2 regions of the Actinopolymorpha sp. NPDC004070 genome follow, and region 1 is predicted to be linked to the other one. Evidence: predicted binding sites of a transcription regulator. Region 1 holds the regulator's gene; the other holds the start of a gene.

Region 1 (9,372 bases):
TTTCGGGGACGCCCGGTGCTACCGATGGCTGGTGCGCGGACTCAGCTGCAGCCGCTGGTGCTGCCGCACCCCTCGCAGACGAAGCAGCTTCCGGCCGGGCGCATCTTCGTACCGCAGGTGAAGCACAGCGGCGCGTCGGCGGTGGTGCCCTGGATCGCCTCCAGCAGCTCGGTCGAAGTGTGCGCCTCGACCGGCGCCGGCTTGGCGGCCGGTTCGGACACCGCAGCCTTCTCGGCCTCCTCGACCCGGCGGAGCGAGGACGCGTCACCGGTGTCCGTGGGCACCTCGGCCGGCTCGTACGATCCCGTTTCGAGCTGGCGCTGGCGCTCGTCGGCGGAGTAGATCCCGAGTGCGGACCGCTTCTCGAACGGCAGGTAGTCCAGGGCCAGCCGGCGGAAGATGTAGTCCATCATCGACTGCGCCATCCGGACGTCGGGGTCGTCGGTCATCCCGGCCGGCTCGAAGCGCAGGTTGGTGAACTTCTGGACGAACGTCTCCAGCGGAACGCCGTACTGCAGCGCGATCGAGATCGCGATCGAGAAGGCGTCCATCACCCCGGCCAGGGTCGAACCCTGCTTGCCGAGCTTCAGGAACACCTCGCCCAGCCCGTCGTCGGGGTAGGAGCCGGCGGTCATGTACCCCTCGGCACCGCCCACGGTGAACGACGTGGTGCGCGACGGGCGCGACTTCGGCAGCCGCTTGCGAGTGGGGCGGTACTCCACCACCACCTGCGGCGAGGTCCCCTCCTCCTCCTTCGCCTCGGCCTTCTTGGCCCGGGCGTCGGACAGCGGCTGGCCGACCTTGCAGTTGTCGCGGTAGATGGCGAGTGCCTTCAGGCCCAGCTTCCAGCCCTGGAAGTAGATCTCCTCGACTTCCTCCACGCTCGCAGTCTCCGGCATGTTGACCGTCTTGGAGATCGCGCCGGACACGAACGGCTGCACCGCGGCCATCATGTTCACGTGGCCCATCGGGCGGATCGCCCGGGCACCCATCGCGCAGTCGAACACCTCGTAGTGCTCGGGCTTGAGGCCGGGCGCGTCGATGACGTGGCCGTGCTCGGCGATGTACTCGACGATCGCCTCGACCTGCTCCTGCTGGTAACCGAGGCACGCCAGCGCCCGCGGGACGGTGTTGTTGACGATCTGCATCGACCCGCCGCCGACCAGCTTCTTGAACTTGACCAGCGCGAGGTCGGGCTCGATCCCGGTGGTGTCGCAGTCCATCGCCAGGCCGATGGTGCCGGTGGGCGCGATGACCGACGCCTGGGCGTTGCGGTAGCCGTGCTTGGCACCGACCTCCAGCGCGCGCTGCCAGGCCTGCCCGGCAGCGGACAGGACCGAGCGGTCGAGCTCGCCGACCGAGCGCACGGCGTCGTTGGCCGCAGCGTGTTTGCGGATCACCCGCTGGTGCGGCACGGAGTTGCGGGCGTAACCGGCGTACGGGCCGACGATGCCGGCCAGCTCGGCCGAGCGCTTGTAGGCGGTGCCGGTCATCAGCGAGGAGATCGCCGCCGCCATCGCCCGGCCGCCGTCGGAGTCGTAGCCGTGGCCGGTGGCCATCAGCAGCGCGCCGAGGTTGGCGTAGCCGATGCCGAGCTGGCGGTAGTCGCGGGTCGTCTCCCCGATCGCCTCGGTCGGGAAGTCGGCGAAGCAGATCGAGATGTCCATCGCGGTGATGACCAGCTCGACGGCCTTGGCGAAGTTCTCCACGTCGAACTGCCCGTCGTCCCGCAGGAACTTCAGCAGGTTGAGCGAGGCGAGGTTGCACGAGGAGTTGTCCAGGTGCATGTACTCCGAGCACGGGTTGGACGCGGTGATCCGCCCGGTCTCGGGGCAGGTGTGCCAGTCGTTGATGGTGTCGTCGTACTGCAGACCCGGGTCGGCGCAGCCCCACGCCGCCTCGGCGATCCGGCGGAACAGCTCCTTGGCGTCGACGTCCTCGAGCACCTCGCCGGTCTGCCGGGAGCGCAGGCCGAACGACGTGCCGCCCTCCACCGCACGCATGAACTCGTCGGAGACCCGGACCGAGTTGTTGGCGTTCTGGTACTGCACGGAGTGGATGTCGGCGCCGCCGAGGTCCATGTCGAACCCGGCGTCGCGCAGCGCACGGATCTTGTCCTCCTCGCGCGCCTTGGTCTCGATGAACTCCTCCACGTCGGGGTGGTCGACGTCGAGGATGACCATCTTCGCCGCCCGGCGGGTGGCACCGCCGGACTTGATCGTCCCGGCGGAGGCGTCGGCGCCGCGCATGAACGACACCGGGCCGGAGGCGGTGCCACCGGAGGAGAGCAGCTCCCGGCTGGCCCGGATGCGGGAGAGGTTGACCCCCGCGCCGGAGCCGCCCTTGAAGATCAGCCCCTCCTCCTTGTACCAGTTCAGGATGGAGTCCATCGAGTCGTCGACGGCGAGGATGAAGCACGCCGAGACCTGCTGGGGCGAGGGCGTTCCGACGTTGAACCACACCGGGCTGTTGAAGCTGAAGTACTGGTGCAGCAGCATCCAGACCAGCTCGTGCTCGAACACCTCGGCGTCGGCCGGAGTGGCGAAGTAGCCGTGCTCCTCACCGGCCGCGCGGTAGGTCTTCACCACCCGGTCGATGAGCTGCTTCAGGGTCCACTCGCGCTCGGGGGTGCCGACGGCGCCACGGAAGTACTTCGTGGTGACGATGGTGGACGCGTTGACCGACCAGAAGTCGGGGTATTCGACACCGCGCTGTTCGAAGACGGTCTCGCCGGTCTTCCAGTTCTGCTGAACGACGTCCCGGCGCTCCCAGGTCACCTCGTCGTACGGATGGGTGCCGGGGGTGGTGAAGATCCGGTTGACCTTCAGTCCCTTCGCCGAGCGCCCTTTCGCGCCCCCGCGAGTGCTGGGACCGCTGACCGTCTCCGTCATGCTGGTTCTCCTTGTCCTGCTGATCGTCTGCCCTGATCAGCCTCGTGGTCCGGGCGGGACGCTTCCCCTCGTCCGCCCCGGGCAGGTCGTGGACTTCTCGTGGACTTTCTTCGTGTTCCGTCGTCGTGGGCGGCCGGCGTGTCCGCGCCGGGTGCGTCCGGGGCCGCTCGTCCGGGGCCGCTCGTCTAGGGCCGGGTGGGTTGGTGCCCCGGCCGTGGCTCGGGCACCGTCTCGTCGTGTTCGGCACGCAGCACCGCGATCTCGGCCTCGAAGTCGGCCAGGGTGTCGAAGCTGCGGTAGACGCTGGCGAAGCGCATGTAGGCCACCTCGTCCAGCTCTCGGAGCGGACCGAGAATGGCGAGCCCCACCTCGTGCGAGGGGATCTCCGCCGAACCGGTGGACCGGATCGCCTCCTCCACCCGCTGGGCCAACTGCGCGAGAGAGTCCTCGGTGACCGGGCGGCCCTTGCACGCCTTGCGGACCCCGGTGATGACCTTCTCGCGGCTGAACGGCTCGGTGACGCCGCTGCGTTTGACCACCGCGAGCGTGACCTGCTCGACCGTGGTGAACCGGCGCTCGCAGTCCAGGCACTGGCGCCGGCGCCGGATGGCCGCGCCGTCGTCGGCGGTGCGGCTGTCGACCACCCGACTGTCAGGATGCCGGCAGAACGGGCAGTGCATCGCCTCGTGACTCCCCTCGCCGCCGGCGGGCGCGACGCCCGGCCGATCTCCGTCCGACACCCGCCGGCACCCTCTCCCCTGGGGACGAACCTGTGGATGACCTGGGGAGAACCTGTGCCTTGCGAATCACAACCTGTGGATGACTTACAGGTCTGTAACTACCACATCTAGGGGTACGCTACGTCGGTCCCGCCGGGCACGCAAGGCGCCCTGCGTGTCGCCGCGCACACGTGTCGGCGTCCTTGCAGGTCAGGCTCGCGGGGCGATTCGAAAGCAAGTTTCCGGCTCGGCGTGTCGGCCCGGAGATGTCGCGAATGGGCGACCTGTTCCTCCGCCGGTGGGGGCACGGAAGCGCACGGGACATGCCGGCACACGGCGCCCACGCCTGCACCGGCGGCCGGCGAGAGGCACAGGTCGGCGAGAGGCACAGGTCCGCGAGAGGCAGGTCGGAGGCAGGTCGGGGGATGGGCGAACAAGCCGCGGGACGGGCAGACACCCGGGCGGCAGCGCAACCGTGCACGTACGCAGTCGGACAGGCCGGCGGAAGGGACCTGGACAGACTGGCCGAAGGCGGGTCAGCGGGCCTGAACGGGGACGATCAGCCGCTGGCCGGCGCGCAGGTCTCCGGCGCGGGACAGGTCGTTCAGCCGGGCGATCTCGTCGACGGTCGCCCGCGGGTCGGCGCCAGGGGTGAGCTGGGTGGCGATCCCCCACATCGTCTCCCCGGGCTCCACCGTGATCGTGGTCGTGGCAGTCGGACGCTCCGCCCCGCCGGCCGCGGCATCGAACGCGGCCTGCGCCAGGAGCCCGAGGACGGCAACGAACGCCAGCGCCGCCATGGCCGTCAGCGTGGTCAGCGCCAGCCGGCCCCGCCGGGTCAGGCGCAGAGTGGAGGCGCCGTCCCGCCCGTCGTCCGGAAGCACGCACGACCGGACGCCCCGCGGTCGCGGGGGACGTCGGCGATCGGCCGGCGACCGCCGGGTGGGGCGCACCTGCCCGGGCGCCACCTCGCGCGGATCGACGTGAGGGACGGCAGGAACCTCCGCCCGAGCCCCGCCCATCCCCTCGTGCGGAACGCGGAGGAACGGGTGGACGCCGCGGGACGGGACGCCGTCACGCCGCACGCCATCGGCACGGCCGGCGCCCGGGTCCACCGGTGGCGCGACCGGACTGAGGTGCCGGCGGCCGCGCTCGGGAGCACCGCCGGCCCGACGGGACACGAAGTCCTCGAGATAGACCACCGACGCGCTGTTGCTCATCGTCCGACCTCCCACGAACACCGATTCACTTCCGTCACGTCGTCGCCCTCCGCCGTGTCGGCGCCGGCCGCTTCCGCTTCACACGTCCGCGTCTCCACTTCCGGCATCGGCGCTCGAACGACTGTTCGACGTACTTACTGATGGATTTCTACACCAGCCCACCGACAAGCACCAGAGTTCGCTCGAAAACACGTTCGACGCGGCTGTCCGGACGCTCCCTTACCTGGTGTTTCGTGGTTTCGTAAAACAATCGCGACACGCGTCGAACAGATGTTTGAAAGTGCTCTGACCAGGCTCTAGGCTCACTTCCGAGGGTCGGCAGAGTCGCGACCCGAAATCTGTGGAAGGAGACAGCCGCTATGCCCAAGCGGAAAAACACAGCGACCGAGTCCCCGACGGCGACCGTCCGGGAGCTCCCCGACGGACCACCCGACGCGACCGGGCTCACTCCACGCCAGCGACGCATCCTCGAGGTGATCCGCGACTCGGTGGAGACGCGCGGTTATCCCCCGGCGATGCGTGAGATCGGTGACCTCGTAGGGCTGACGTCGTCCTCGTCGGTCGCCCACCAGCTAAGGGTCCTGGAGACCAAGGGCTTCATCCGCCGCGACCCCAACCGGCCCCGGGCGCTCGAGGTGCTCGCACCGTCCACGTCCACCCGGCGGCCCCTGGCGGGAGTGCCGGCCTACGACGAGACCGACAGCGGCGAGGACCGCCCGGCCCCCGCGTTCGTGCCGGTGGTGGGCCGGATCGCGGCCGGTGGCCCGATCCTGGCCGAGCAGTCGGTCGAGGAGATCATGCCGCTGCCGCGCCAGCTCGTCGGCGAGGGTGAGCTCTTCCTGCTCCGCGTCCGAGGCGACTCCATGGTGGAGGCGGCCATCTGCGACGGCGACTGGGTGGTCGTGCGCCAGCAGCCCGAGGCGGAGTCGGGGGAGATCGTCTCGGCGATGATCGACGGCGAGGCGACCGTCAAGACCTATCGGCCCCGTGACGGCAAGGTGTGGCTGGTGCCTCACAATCCGGCGTACGAGCCCATCCCTGGAGACGATGCCGTCATTCTCGGTAAGGTCGTCGCCGTTCTACGTCGCGTCTGAGCAGGATGCGACGCTCGTCACAGGAGTCATCACCGGGAGCGACATGTCCGACCCAGCGGCTGAGACCGGCACCACGCCCGGATCCGATCAGGCACCCGTCAACATAGGTGTTGCCGAGTCCGGGCGTCCGGGACCTCCTCCGAAGGAGCCGCTGGACCCCAACGCCGGGAAGAGTCTGACCATCGAGGTGGACGGGACGCGATGGGCACGCGTCCCGATCCAGACCGACCTGTTCGGCCGGGGTGACCCGGTGGCGGACAAACTCAGCGACTACGTGGTCAAGACGGTCCGGCTCGCCGAGGACGACAGCAGGTTCGAGGGCGCGTTCGACGAGCCCTGGTACGTCGTGGTGAGCGAGAAGATCGTGGCGATCTCCCAGGGACGGTCCTACTTCACCTGGGAGATCAACCCGACTCCGGCGGCCCGGGTGCTGTCGAAGTGGGTGCAGCGCACACCGCACGGCATCGGACTCGGCAGCCCGTGGACCATGCAGCTGGCGATCAAGGAGGCCGGGCTTCCGCGCATCATGGTCGCGGCCGGGGCGAGCGTCGTGGGCAAGGCACTGGGCCGGCGCGGCTGGTTCTACCGGGTCGCCGGTCACCGGGTCAACGCGATCGACGGCCCGACGCCCTACTCCGCGTTCCCGTCCAACGTCTCCGCGAAGCTGCCGCCGAAGGCCCCCGACAAGATGGCCGCCGAGATCACCGCGACGCTTCGCAAGGTGCTCCCGCCGGGTCCGGCCGGCACGCTCGGCGGCACCGTGGTGATCGATTCCAACGACCTGGGCCGGGATGTCCTGGGCCACGACACCAGCCGGCCGGCCGAGTTCTTCGCCGAGCTCTTCCGCGACAACCCGTTCGGCCAGGGCCGGCAGCAGACCCCTGTCGCGGTGTGCGTCCACCGCCCCTGACCCGGCCGGCGACCAGCTGACGCCGGCTGTGCTCGCGCGGTCTCAGCTCTCGCGGGCCGACCGCAGCCGGCGCAGCGCACCGAGCGCGACGTCGCGGTCTCCGGTGAACCACATCGGCGGCAGCGACGCCCGCAGGTAGTTGCCGTATCGCGCGGTGACCAGCCGCGGGTCGAGCACCGCCACCACTCCACGGTCGGTCGACCTGCGGATGAGGCGACCGACCCCCTGCGCGAGCAGGAGCGCGGCGTGCGTGGCCGCCACGGACATGAAGCCGTTCCCTCCCGCCTCGTCGACCGCGCGCTGACGCGCCGACATCAGCGGGTCGTCCGGGCGCGGGAACGGAATCCTGTCGATGATCACGAGCTGACAGGCGTCCCCCGGCACGTCGAGGCCCTGCCACAGGGACAGCGTCCCGAACAACGACGTGTCCGGCTCGGCGGCGAACCTCCGGTGCAGCTCACTCAGCTGCCCCTCGCCCTGGCAGAGCACCTCCGTTCCCAGCCGGTCCCGCACCGCCGCGGCCGCCTCCTCCGCCGCCCGGCGGGACGAGAACAACCCCAACGTCGCACCGCCGGCCGCCTCCACCAGCTCGCCGACCTCCTCCAGGACACGCGGGGAGATCCCGCCACGACCGGGCGGAGCCAACCTGCGGGCGACGTAGAGGATCGCCTGCCGCTCGTAGTCGAACGGCGAGCCGACATCCAGAGCGCGCCATGGCAGCGGCTCCACGACGTCCTTGCCGCCCTCACCCGCCGGTTCGCGGTCCTGCTTCCCGGTCTGTTCGGGCGTACCCCCGCCGGCCCGGCCGTCCTCCCCGTCCGGGATCCGGTCGACCGGGCGCAGACCCACCGACCGTGCGGCGGAGTCGAAGTCCCCGCCCAGCTTCAGTGTTGCCGAGGTGAGGACGCAGGTCCGCTCGGCGAGCAGCTTCTCCCGTAGCAGGCCCGCGACCGACAGCGGCGCGACCCGAAGCTCCGGACCACCCCGCTCGCGTTCGGCCACCCACACCACGTCGTACGGCGACAACGCGCTGACGCGTTCGGCGACGTCGCGGATCTGCTCGACGTAGGAACGCGCCTGCCGCCGGCCCGACTCGGCGTCGGAGTCCTTCTTCTCGCTGGGGAACGCCGACCAGGCCGCGCGCGCGGAGTCACGGACCAGTGCGACCGCGGCGGCCAGCTCAGAGCTGGGTGTCTCCACCCTGCCCAGCGGGGCGGACGCCAGCGCCGAGCGCAGCGCCTCCCCCGCGTCCTCCAGCGGGTCGGCCTCACCGCCCTCGCAGAACGGGGTCGCCCTCCGGGCGGCGCGCTCGATCATGCCCGGGCTGAGCTCGGCCGAGGCGGTCCCGGTCACCCGGGCGGCGAGTTCGTGCGCCTCGTCGATGATCACCACGTCATAGTCCGGGAGCACCGAGATGTTCTCCAGCGCGTCGATGGCGAGGAGCGCGTGGTTGGTGACGATCACGTCCGCCGCGAGAGCGCGCTCGCGGGCGCGTTCGGCGAAGCACTCCTCGCCGTACGGGCAGCGCTGCGCGCCCAGGCACTCCCGGGAGGACACCGCGACCTGCGCCCAGGCGCGGTCCTGGTGGGTGGGCGCGGCGTCCCGGTCACCGTCACCGCCGGTCTGCGCCTGCTTCGCCGCCCACGACCGAAGCTCCAGCACCTGCCGGCCGAGCGGACCGCTCGGCACGCGTTCCAGCAGCGCGCCCTGCTCGTCGGGCACACCGTCACGGACGCGGTGCAGGCAGGCGTAGTTGTGGCGTCCCTTGAGGATGGCGTACGACGGACGGCGTTCGAGCCGCTTCTCGATCGCGTCCGCGAGCTGCGGAAGGTCGCGGCCGACCAGCTGGGCCTGCAACGCGAGGGTGGCGGTGGCGACCACGACGGGACGCTTGCCGCCGCCGGGGTTCAGGAACGCCGGGACGAGGTAGGCAAGAGACTTCCCGGTGCCGGTACCCGCCTGGACGACGAGATGCTCGCCGGTGGCGATCGCCCGGGCGACCGCATCCGCCATCACCAACTGACCGGGGCGCTCCATGCCGGCGAGGGCGTCGACGGCGTCGTGGAGCAACTCTCGCACGCGGTGGTCGGGACGTTGCTGGTCGGCGGAACCCCGCGCTGCGTCGGCCATCCCGCGAGGCTATACCGGGCCCGGTCCGGCCCGAACCGACGGCACCGCACGAGCCGCCCGGTCGAGCAGGGCAGGCCGGGGAGAGGCGGCACGCCGTGCTCGGACGGCAGGCAGGGCGGGCCGGGTGGCAGGCAGGGCGGGGCCGGACATCAGGGCAGGGCAGGACATACAAGCAGGGCACGGACGTCCCGACCTGCCGAATCTCCCCGGGATGTGGTGGGATCGCTGCATGACCTACGACGCCGTTCCGCTCATCCCCCGCGGGGTTCTGTTCGGGAACCCGACCTACGCGAGCCCCACGGTCTCCCCCGACGGCACGCTGCTCGGATTCCTGGCTCCCGAGGACGGCGTACTGAACGTCTGGGTCGGCCCGGTCGACCGCCCGCAGGAGGCGACGCCGCTCACCCA
Region 2 (9,372 bases), on a different contig from region 1:
AAGGCACCTACCCACTGCCCGAGGCGCAGCGGGACCGGTTCATGGCCCGGGTCTCGATGGGTTACCCGAGCCCCCAGGCCGAGCTGGAGATGCTCGACGCCCACGGGGCGGCCTCGCCGCTGGACGACCTGGAGCCGGTCACCGACGCCCGCGAGGTCGCCAAGCTGGTCGACATCGTGCAGGGCGTCTACGTCTCCCCGGCGGTCAAGGAGTACGCCATCGCACTGGTGACCGCCACCCGCAACTCCCCCGACCTGCGGCTCGGCGCCTCGCCGCGGGCCACTCTGCACCTCGTCCGGGCGGCCCGGGCGGCGGCCGCGCTCGACGACCGGGAGTACGTCCTGCCCGACGACCTGCAGGCTCTCGCCGTCCCCGTCCTCGCGCACCGCCTACTGCCGGCGGCGGAGGCCCAGATCGCCCGGCGTTCGGCCGAACAGGTCGTCACCGACCTCGTGCGGACCGTTCCGGTCCCCGACCCGCACCGCCGTTCTCGGTGACGCGGATGGGGGGACGGTTCTCTTCCCTCACCACCCGCGGCCGGGCCTTTCTCGCCGCGGGTATCGCCGCCGCGGTCTGTGCCGTCGCCCTCGGGCAGAAGGACCTCCTCCGGGTGGCGATCTTCCTCCTCGCACTGCCGCTGGTGACCGTCCTCGTGGTCACCCGCACCCGCTACCGCATCGCCGCCTCCCGGACGATCGAGCCGGTGCGGGTGCAGGTCGGCGAGCAGGCGACCGTACGCCTGCGGCTGGAGAACGTCGGCCGGATGCCCACCGGACTGTTGCTCCTCGAGGACCAGGTGCCCCACCTCCTCGGTTCCAAGCCGCGGTTCGTGCTGGACCGCATGTCGGCCCGGTGGCGCCGCGACGTCACCTACCCCGTGCGGTCGGAGGCCCGCGGCCGGTTCACGGTCGGCCCGCTGACCCTGCGCGTCACCGATCCGTTCGGCCTGGTGGAGATGTCGCGGTCGTTCCGGTCCCAGGAGGTGTTCCTGGTGACGCCGCGGGTGCACGCCCTCCCGGCGGCGAAGGCGGCCGGTGAGTGGTCCAGCAGCGGTGAGAACAACCAGCGCGCGGTGTCCGCCGACGGCGAGGAGGACGTCACCGTCCGCGAGTACCGCGAGGGCGACGACCTGCGCCGGGTGCACTGGCGGTCCAGCGCTCGTCGCGGGGAGCTCATGGTGCGACGGGAGGAGCAACCCTGGCAGAGCCGCGCCACCGTGTTCCTGGACACCCGCCGGATCAGCCATCGCGGCAGCGGCGCCACGTCGTCCTTCGAGTGGGCGGTGAGCGCGGCCGGCTCCGTCGGCGTGCACCTGCTGCGCCGCGGCTTCTCCGTACGCCTGCAGACCGACGCCGGCGCCACGGTGCTGGCGACCGCGCGCGAGTCCGGCCCGTCGGTGGAGTCGGAGGGTCAGATCCTGGACGCACTCGCCGTGGTCGGCCCGTCGTCGATCGGCCACCTCTCCCAGACGTCCCTGACGGCGAGCAGCGACGGGTCGCACGGCCTGCTGGTGGCGGTGCTCGGCGTCGTCACACCCGCGGAGGCCCAGGCGCTGGTGCAGGCACGGCAGCGGTCCAGTGCAGCGTTCGCCATCGTCGTCGACACCCCGTCCTGGGCGGCCGGCAGCGAGCGCTCGCCCCAGGCCGTGGCCGAGCAGCTCGCCGAGAGCGTGCAGATGCTGCGCCGCGGCGGGTGGCGGGTCTGCGTGGTCAGGCACGGCACGAGCGTTCCGGCGGCCTGGGCCCAGCTCATGCTCGGCGAGGAGGCCACTCAGTCCGGGCCCCCGTCGTCTCCGTCGTCTCCGTCGTCTCCGTCGTCTCCGGCATCTTCTGCGTCTTCCGCATCTCACTCGTCCTCGTCCGCGCCGGTCGGCGCGACCGGACACCTGGCCGGGGTCGCGAACGACTCTCCGGCCCCTCCGGCCGCGACCTCGGCACCGGTGTCCCGTGAGCAGACCTGGGGAGGCCAGGCCTCATGAGCAGCGCGCTTCGCCGGAGCCTCGCGGGCTTCCTCGCCACCGTCCTCGCCTCGCTCGCGCTGTTCCCCGCCTACGCCAGCACCGAGTGGCTGTGGTCGGCGGTGCTGGCCGCGCTGTTCGTCTCCACGATCGGGTTCGTCCTGCGCCAGGTCGGCACGCCGCGACTGCTCGTTCCCCTAGGGCAGCTCGCCGCGCTCGGCTGGGCGTTCGTACTCGTCTACGCACCACACGAGCTGCGGTTCGGGTTCCTGCCCACCGGCGAGTCGGTGCTCGCGCTGGCGCACCGCATCAACGACGGCCTGCTGATCGTGGTGCGGTACGCCGCACCGGTCCCCTACGACGCCGACCTGGTGATGGTGACCGCGATCGGCATCGGCCTGGTGGCGATCGCCGTCGACCTGCTGGCGGCGACGTACCGGCTGACCCCGTGGGCAGGCCTTCCGCTGCTGCTCGTTTACAGCATCCCGGCCACCACGGTCTCCGGCGGCATCTCCGCCCTCGCGTTCATTCCCGCCGCGATCGGCTACGTCGTCCTGCTGCTCGGCGAGGGCCGCGAACGCCTCGGTCGCTGGGGGCGCGTGATCGGCCTCGCCGACGACGTCGCCGGGCCGCAGGAGACCGTGCAGACGTCGCTTCTCGGCCAGACCGGCCGGCGGGTGAGCGCCGCCGTGATCGGGCTGGCGGTCGTCGTGCCCGCGGTCGTGCCGACGCTTCCGGAGAGCGTGCTCGGGCGCGGGGAGGGCGGCGGGCTCGGACCGGCCAGCAGGACGATCAAGGTGAACAACCCCATCGTCGATCTCAAGCGCGACCTGAAGCGCCCGCAGGACTTCCCGGTGATGACGTACACCACCGGAACGAACTCCCCCGACTACATCAAGCTCGTCACGCTGGACGAGTTCGACGGCGACCGCTGGCGGCCCTCGCCCCGCAGCGTCAGCAACGTCACCCCCGACCGGACCGACTACGCGCGGCTCCCCGACCCGCCGGGACTGCGCAGCAACGTCGCGAAGACCTCGGTGACGACGAAGTTCCAGGTGACCGACGCGCTGCAGTCGAGGTGGCTGCCGACGCCGTATCCCGCGACCGCGGTGAGGACGACGGCCGACTGGGGGTACGACCCGGCGACGCTGGACATCGTGCTCCGCGGTCAGGAGTCGGCCGGGCTCTCCTACGACGTACGCACCCTCGAGGTGGGCTACACCCCGGCCGAGCTCCGGGACGCCGGCCCGCCGCCGGCCGCGGTGTTCGACCGCTACACCAAGCTCCCGCCGAACATCCCGAAGGAAGTTCTGCGCCTTGCCAGGACGGAGACCGCCAAGGCGCAGACCGCCTACGACAAGGCGGTGGCGCTGCAGGCGTGGTTCCGCAACGACTTCATCTACGACCTCGAGGTCCAGCCCGGCCACGGCGGGTCGGCGATGCTCGAGTTCCTCGCCGACCGGCGCGGCTACTGCGAGCAGTTCGCCGCCACCATGGCCATCATGGCGCGCTCGCTCGGCATCCCCGCCCGGGTGGGCGTCGGCTACATGCCGGGCACGCGGCAGGCCGACGGGCGCTGGCTGGTGACCTCCCACGACTCCCACGCCTGGCCCGAGCTCTACTTCGCGGGATACGGCTGGGTGCGGTTCGAGCCCACGCCGCAGTCGCAGACCGGTGTCGCCCCGGTGTGGACCGTGCCCGACACCGCCACGCCGAACACGCGGGTCCCCGACCAGCGCAACAACCCCGAGGATCCGCGGCAGAACCGCAACCCGTCGTCGTCGCCGACGCCGCTGCCGAACCGGAACGACCACATCAACGCCGTACCCACCGCGCCGACCGGCCGGTCGTTCCACGTACTGCCCGTGCTGGTCGTGCTGGCGGCTCTCCTGGTGGTGGCCACGCCGATGCTGGCACGGGTCGGGATTCGCCGGCACCGCCTGACGCAGCGGGACCCGGAACGACTGGTCGAGGCCGCCTGGCGGGAACTCTCCGACGTGACGACCGACCTCGGGGTGCCGTGGGACACCGGCACGACGCCGCGCGCGGCCGGTGCCCGGCTGGCCGACCGGCTACCCGAGTCAGCACAGCAGGCGCTGCGCACCGTGGTCGACGCGGTCGAACGCGGTCGGTACGCGCCGGCTCCGGGCGAGGTCGGTGACGTGCGCGCCGCGGTGGTCACGGTGACCCGGGGGCTGTCCGGTCAGGTGACCCGGACCCGGCAACTACGGGCGTGGCTGGCGCCGGTCTCCCTGTGGCGTCGGCTGCCGGCGCTGTGGTCCCCGGTGAGCGGCCTGCTCGACCGGGTGGACACGCTCGGGCCGCGACTTGCCCGCCGGTGGCGGCGCGGCCGGATGGCCGGCACCAGCCGCTGAGCGCCGGTCACCGGCCAGCCGCCGAGCACCGAACCCGGTCACCGAACACCGGTCGCTGCACCGGCCACCGAGCACCTACACAGGGCGAGACGCGTTCGGCGAGGTGTGACTGTGGCGAGGTAGGTGCGGTGTCAGCGGCGGCCGAAGTCGGCCGTGGAGGTGGCGTCAGTAGCCGGACTCGCGGCGGCGCCGCCAGCGTTCCTCGACGCGCTGCATGAACGTGCCGCTGGGCTTGGGACGGCGGCCCCTCGGCTTCGGCTGTCCGCCTGGCTTTGCCTGGCCGCCGCGCGGTCGCTGCCCGCGACCCCGTAGTGGCACCACCTTCGGGGTCTCGCCGGCCGCGGGCATGTGCCGCAGGCTGGTCGCGACGTAGTAGGCGGAGACCAGCATGACCAGGAAGCCGAGCACGCTCACCGCCACGAAGGCGGAGTTCTGGCCGGTGGTCATCAGGATCGCGCCGCCGAGCATCAACACCATGCCGACGACGAAGACGGCGGCTCCGATCACGGCACGCCGACGCTGGCGCGTGCGCAGATCGACCCCCCGCAACGCCGAGGCCAACTTCGGGTCCTCGGCGGCAAGGGCCCGCTCCATCTGCTCGAGCAGTCGCTGCTCGTGGTCAGAGAGAGGCACCTGACCTCCAACGGGACACTGCCGTGTTCGATCTTCAATGAGCCTAGATGAAAGTCTAGGCAGGCTCGGAACGGCACGGTAGCCGACCTTGCACCTTCGACGGTACCGGCGGGTAAAAGTCGGCTACGACGACCTCTGTCCGCATGGCGACGTTCGATGCGATGCTTCCCACCGACACGGTACCCGAGCGGACGGCTTCAGGCCCGGCGGGCGGGATCACTGCCTGCGGGCAAGTACGTGGAGCTGGGCGGACAGGACGCGAAACTTCGGATGTGCCGAGGCTTGCGACTCCAGGTCGAGCAGGGCGGCGGTCGCCCCGGGCTCGTCGGCCAGACCGGCCGGCAGCAGATCGGCGAAGACCCGGACACCGCGTTCGTCGACCACCACGAGTCCGGCGTTCTCGGCAAGCCCGCGCAACTGTTCGGGGGTGAAGCGGCGTGGGGTCGGGCCGGCTTCCGCCGGGTCGTCCGCGGCGTCGAGTGCCGCCCGCGCCTGATCGAGGTGACCGCTCAGCACCTTGGCCAGCACGGCGGCATAGCGGTTGGCCGCCACCAGGCTGAGCGCGCCTCCCGGCCGCAGCACACCCGCCATCGCGTCCACGGCCACCTGCGGATCGTCGACCACTTCCAGCACGCTGTGGCAGAGCACCAGGTCGGTGGTGGCCTCGCCGAGGAGCTCCCGCAGGCTCACCGCGTCACCCTGCACGGCCTGGACACGCTCGGTGACCCGCGCCTCCGCGGCCCGGCGCTCGAGCGCGGCCAGGGAGTCCGGGCTGGGATCGACGACTGTGACCTGGTGACCCATCCGCGCGATCGGGACCGCGAGGTGTCCGGTGCCGCCGCCGGCGTCGACCACCCGGAGAGCAGACCGACCGGACTTGGCCACCTGGTCGTCGAGGGCGGCCCGCACCAGGCGGCCGAGCACCTCGTCACGAAGGGAGCGGCGACGTCCGGGTGCCGAACCGCTGAAGGAGTCGGCGGCCCGGTGAGTGGCACCGCCTTCGACGTCCGGGCTGCGCTCGGGCACGAAACGGCCCTCCTCTGGGCTGGATGACAGGCGCCACCAGCCTAGGGTCTGCCCAGCGGATCAGGGTCGCGTGGTGAGCGGGCCGTCCGCGCCAGTCAGGCGGCCGCCCCCGGACCGTGGACTCGCAGGCCCGTCCGGCTCAGCCGATCGCCGTCGGCCGGGTCGGACTGCTGCGGCAGCGAGGGCTGGTGCGGCAACTCCAGCATCGCCTCCACGACCGCGATGAAGCGCTCGACGTCGCGAACCAGATCGTCGGCGTCCCGGTCGGTCACCGCCCTGGGGAGTCCTGCCTCGGCGGCCGCGCGCTTGCCGGCTCCCGCGGCGAAGAACGCGGCCCACTCCGCGAGCTCCGGGGCGACCCGGGCCAGGAGCGTCCACGCGTCACGACGACCGCGCCGGACGGTCGGCCCGGTGCGCGCGGCCAGGACCGCCGCCGCGGTGCGCAGGGCGGCGACGTGGGCGGCGGAGTAACGCTCGGTCGCGAGCTGGGCCATCCGGGCCTCGGCCAGGGACGTCCGGGCGCGGTCGAGCGCCTCGAAGACACTCGGGCCGAGCGGAGCCTGGAACGACGGACTCGACTGTGTGCGCATGAGTTAGCCCTTCCGTTGCCTCAGAGCACCCGCCCCGGCCGTGGCCGGGACGGAGCCTGCCTGCTGCCCGCCGGCACCGGCGCCGACGAGGCGCCGAGCTCGCCGGCCGCCGAACCGGGCGGGACGCTTTCCCCTGCCCCTGCACGTCCCGCCCGGGGTCAACGGCGATCCGCCGGAGGAAGGGACGAGCCTCCTCCGCCGGACTTCGCGAACCGACTCCGGAGATCGCTCGGCTCCCCCGAATCGGTAGATCGAACATACGTTCGACCTACGAGAGAAGTTAACCCACCCGGCCGTCGCCGTCAACCGAACCCGGGACGTCTGCCCGGGCGAGGTGGCGCGAGGCCTCGCGTGACACTCAGGTACTGCCATGTCGACAGTCTTGCGGTGACCACCGACAGTTCCGCCCGACGCCGGCCAGGAGGGCCGGACTCCCACCGGAGCGGAATCCGGGCAGCCGGGAACTTCAGTGATTTTCTGTGACGAAAGTCGTACGCACCGTGTCTTTGTTGCGGCAAGATGCGAAAGGTGAGAGCAACCGACGGGCCGGCTCAGACCGGCTATCGCGGCCTGCTCCGGGACCACGAGTTCTCGGGGCTGTTCGTCGCGGACGTCACCTCGCGAATCGGCAGCCAGCTGGGGAAGTTCGCTCTGGCCGCCCTCGTCTACGAACGCACCCGGTCGGCCGCCCTGGCCGCGGTGACGTTCGCGGTCACCTACCTGCCCGGCCTGCTCGGCGGCCCGGTGCTGTCCACGCTGGCCGACCGGCTCCCCCGGCGCGGCATCCTGATCACCTGCGACGTCGTACGAGCCGTGCTCACGGCGCTGATCGCCCTCCTCGGCGACCACGTCCCGCTGGCGCTCGCCCTGCTCCTGCTCGCTGAGTTCTTCCGGGTGCCGTTCGGAGCCGCGCGGACCGCGATCCTGGCCGACGTCCTGCCCGCCGAGCGGTTCGCCGCCGGAAACGCTCTGGTCGCCACCAGCCAGCAGGCCGTCCAGGTGATCGGCTTCGCGGCCGGTGGGTTCGTCGTCGTCCTCATCGGCTCGCCCGCGGCGCTGGGCGTCAACGCGCTGGCGTACGCCGTCTCGGCCGTCCTGCTGGCGGTGTTCGTCCTGCCGCGACCGGCACCGGCCCGCCCGGCCGGTGCGCGTCAGCCGATCCTGCGCGACACCTGGCAGGGCCTGCGGGTCGTCCGGGACACCACCCGGATGCCGAGCCTGTTCTGCCTGCTGTTCCTGGGGCCGACGGTCCTGGCCACCGCGGAAGGGCTCGCCCTGCCGCTGGCCGCCGAACTCGGCCTCGGCGACCAGGGCGCGGGCATCCTGCTCGCGGCGGCCCCGCTGGGCAGCGCGGTCGGCCTGCTCGCGGTGGGGCGGATGCCCGCGCCCGCGCGGGAACGCCTGGTGGCTCCTGGTGCGGTCGCGGTCGGGATGTGCGTGGCGGCGGCCGGGCTGGCGGGGCCCTCCGTGCTCGTGGTGGCGGCCCTGCTGCTGGCCGGTCTGGCGATGGGACACGTCGCCCAACTGCAGGCAGCCATCGTCGGGCTGGTGCCCGCCGGCGCGCGGGGCCGGGTGATCGGCCTTGCCAACACCGCACTGCAGTTCGGCCAGGCACTGGCCCTCCTGCTCGCCGGGGTGATCGCCCAGGCGACGTCGAGTCGAGGGGTGCTGGTCGGTGCCGGTGTGGCCGCCGGGCTCGCGGCCGCTGCCGTGGCCGGCCGGGATTCGGTCGTGCGACATGCGAGCCGACCCCGACCGGAGATCGCCCCCGGTCCGCGGAGCGGAAGCCCGGTGGCGCCGAGCGTGGCGGGCCCGGCGGGAGCGCAACGGGCCGACGTACGGTCGGACGTGGTGCGGCCGGCGACTGTGCAGCTGGCGAAGGGGCAGCCGACGAAGGTGCAACAGCCGAATGTGCGGCCGACGAAGGCGGGGCCGGCCGAAGTGCGGCTGGCCGGCCGGGAGGCGGAGCATCGGCCGGCAGGGTGAGCCCCACCCCCGTGGGGGCCCACCCGCGCCGTCCCGCCGCGGCGGCGAATGGTCCGGGCCCAGGACCACCGCTGTGGCGGGCGTTCGCGGCCCTGAGGACCGCCGAACGCGTTGGAAAGATCCTGTCTCGGACCGGCCGACGCGAGCATCCGGCGTCGTACTCATTCCCACGTAGGTACTCACCACTCCTGGCCCGGGCGTCCGGTGGGGGCCGGACACCAGCGGGCTTGGGTACCCGGCGCCGACACGGCGGCACGGCGGACGCGTTCGGCCGGGGTCGTGGGTGAGACTGTGCTGGCGTGGAGTCCCGCGAGGAGAGAGGAGGGCGGGCGAGGTGGAACTGCTTCCGCTGGTGTTCACCACCGGCTGGGCGAGCGGCGTCAACGCCTACGCGACCGTCCTGCTCCTCGGCCTGCTCGGCAGGTTCCTCGGCGTCGAGGGCATACCGGCCGCCCTGGAACGCACCGACGTTCTGCTGGCCGCGGCCGGTCTGTACGCGCTGGAGTTCGTGGCCGACAAGATCCCGTACGTCGACTCCGGCTGGGACGCGGTCTCCACCGCGATCCGGCCCACGGTCGGTGCGATCGTCGGGCTGTTGATCGCCGGCCACGCGGGCGACCTCGACCAGGCGCTGTCGGCGACCGTGGCGGGAACGACCGCGCTGGCCAGCCATGCCGTCAAGACGGGCTTGCGGTTCGCGGTCAACACCTCACCGAAGGCGGTCGGCAACGTCGCGATCAGCCTGGGCGAGGACCTGTCGGTGGCGGGCGCCCTTGCCCTCGCGGTGACCTGGCCGTGGACGGCG

The links. Region 1 encodes LexA, which represses DNA repair genes until DNA is damaged. Its sites were predicted from a motif close to TCGAACANNTGTTCGA; they were not measured.
Region 2: ABZV93_RS09715 (SAV_6107 family HEPN domain-containing protein) is a predicted target of LexA. The motif match lies at 6,833-6,848, and genes of this name have one in related genera.

Annotation. Positions count from the first base shown of each region.
Region 1 covers NZ_JBEXMJ010000007.1:321,015-330,386, reverse strand. Annotated here, with positions in the region: gene ABZV93_RS15500 (vitamin B12-dependent ribonucleotide reductase) at 42-2,891, opposite strand; gene nrdR (transcriptional regulator NrdR) at 3,077-3,571, opposite strand; gene ABZV93_RS15490 (LysM domain-containing protein) at 4,147-4,830, opposite strand; gene lexA (transcriptional repressor LexA) at 5,190-5,924, shown strand; gene ABZV93_RS15480 (hypothetical protein) at 5,968-6,834, shown strand; gene ABZV93_RS15475 (ATP-dependent DNA helicase) at 6,877-8,964, opposite strand; gene ABZV93_RS15470 (S9 family peptidase) at 9,194-9,372, shown strand, end outside.
Region 2 covers NZ_JBEXMJ010000004.1:186,950-196,321, forward strand. Annotated here, with positions in the region: gene ABZV93_RS09690 (MoxR family ATPase) at 1-497, shown strand, start outside; gene ABZV93_RS09695 (DUF58 domain-containing protein) at 503-1,978, shown strand; gene ABZV93_RS09700 (DUF3488 and transglutaminase-like domain-containing protein) at 1,975-4,332, shown strand; gene ABZV93_RS09705 (DUF3040 domain-containing protein) at 4,498-4,965, opposite strand; gene ABZV93_RS09710 (methyltransferase domain-containing protein) at 5,182-5,991, opposite strand; gene ABZV93_RS09715 (SAV_6107 family HEPN domain-containing protein) at 6,087-6,581, opposite strand; gene ABZV93_RS09720 (MFS transporter) at 7,110-8,567, shown strand; gene ABZV93_RS09725 (DUF4126 domain-containing protein) at 8,902-9,372, shown strand, end outside.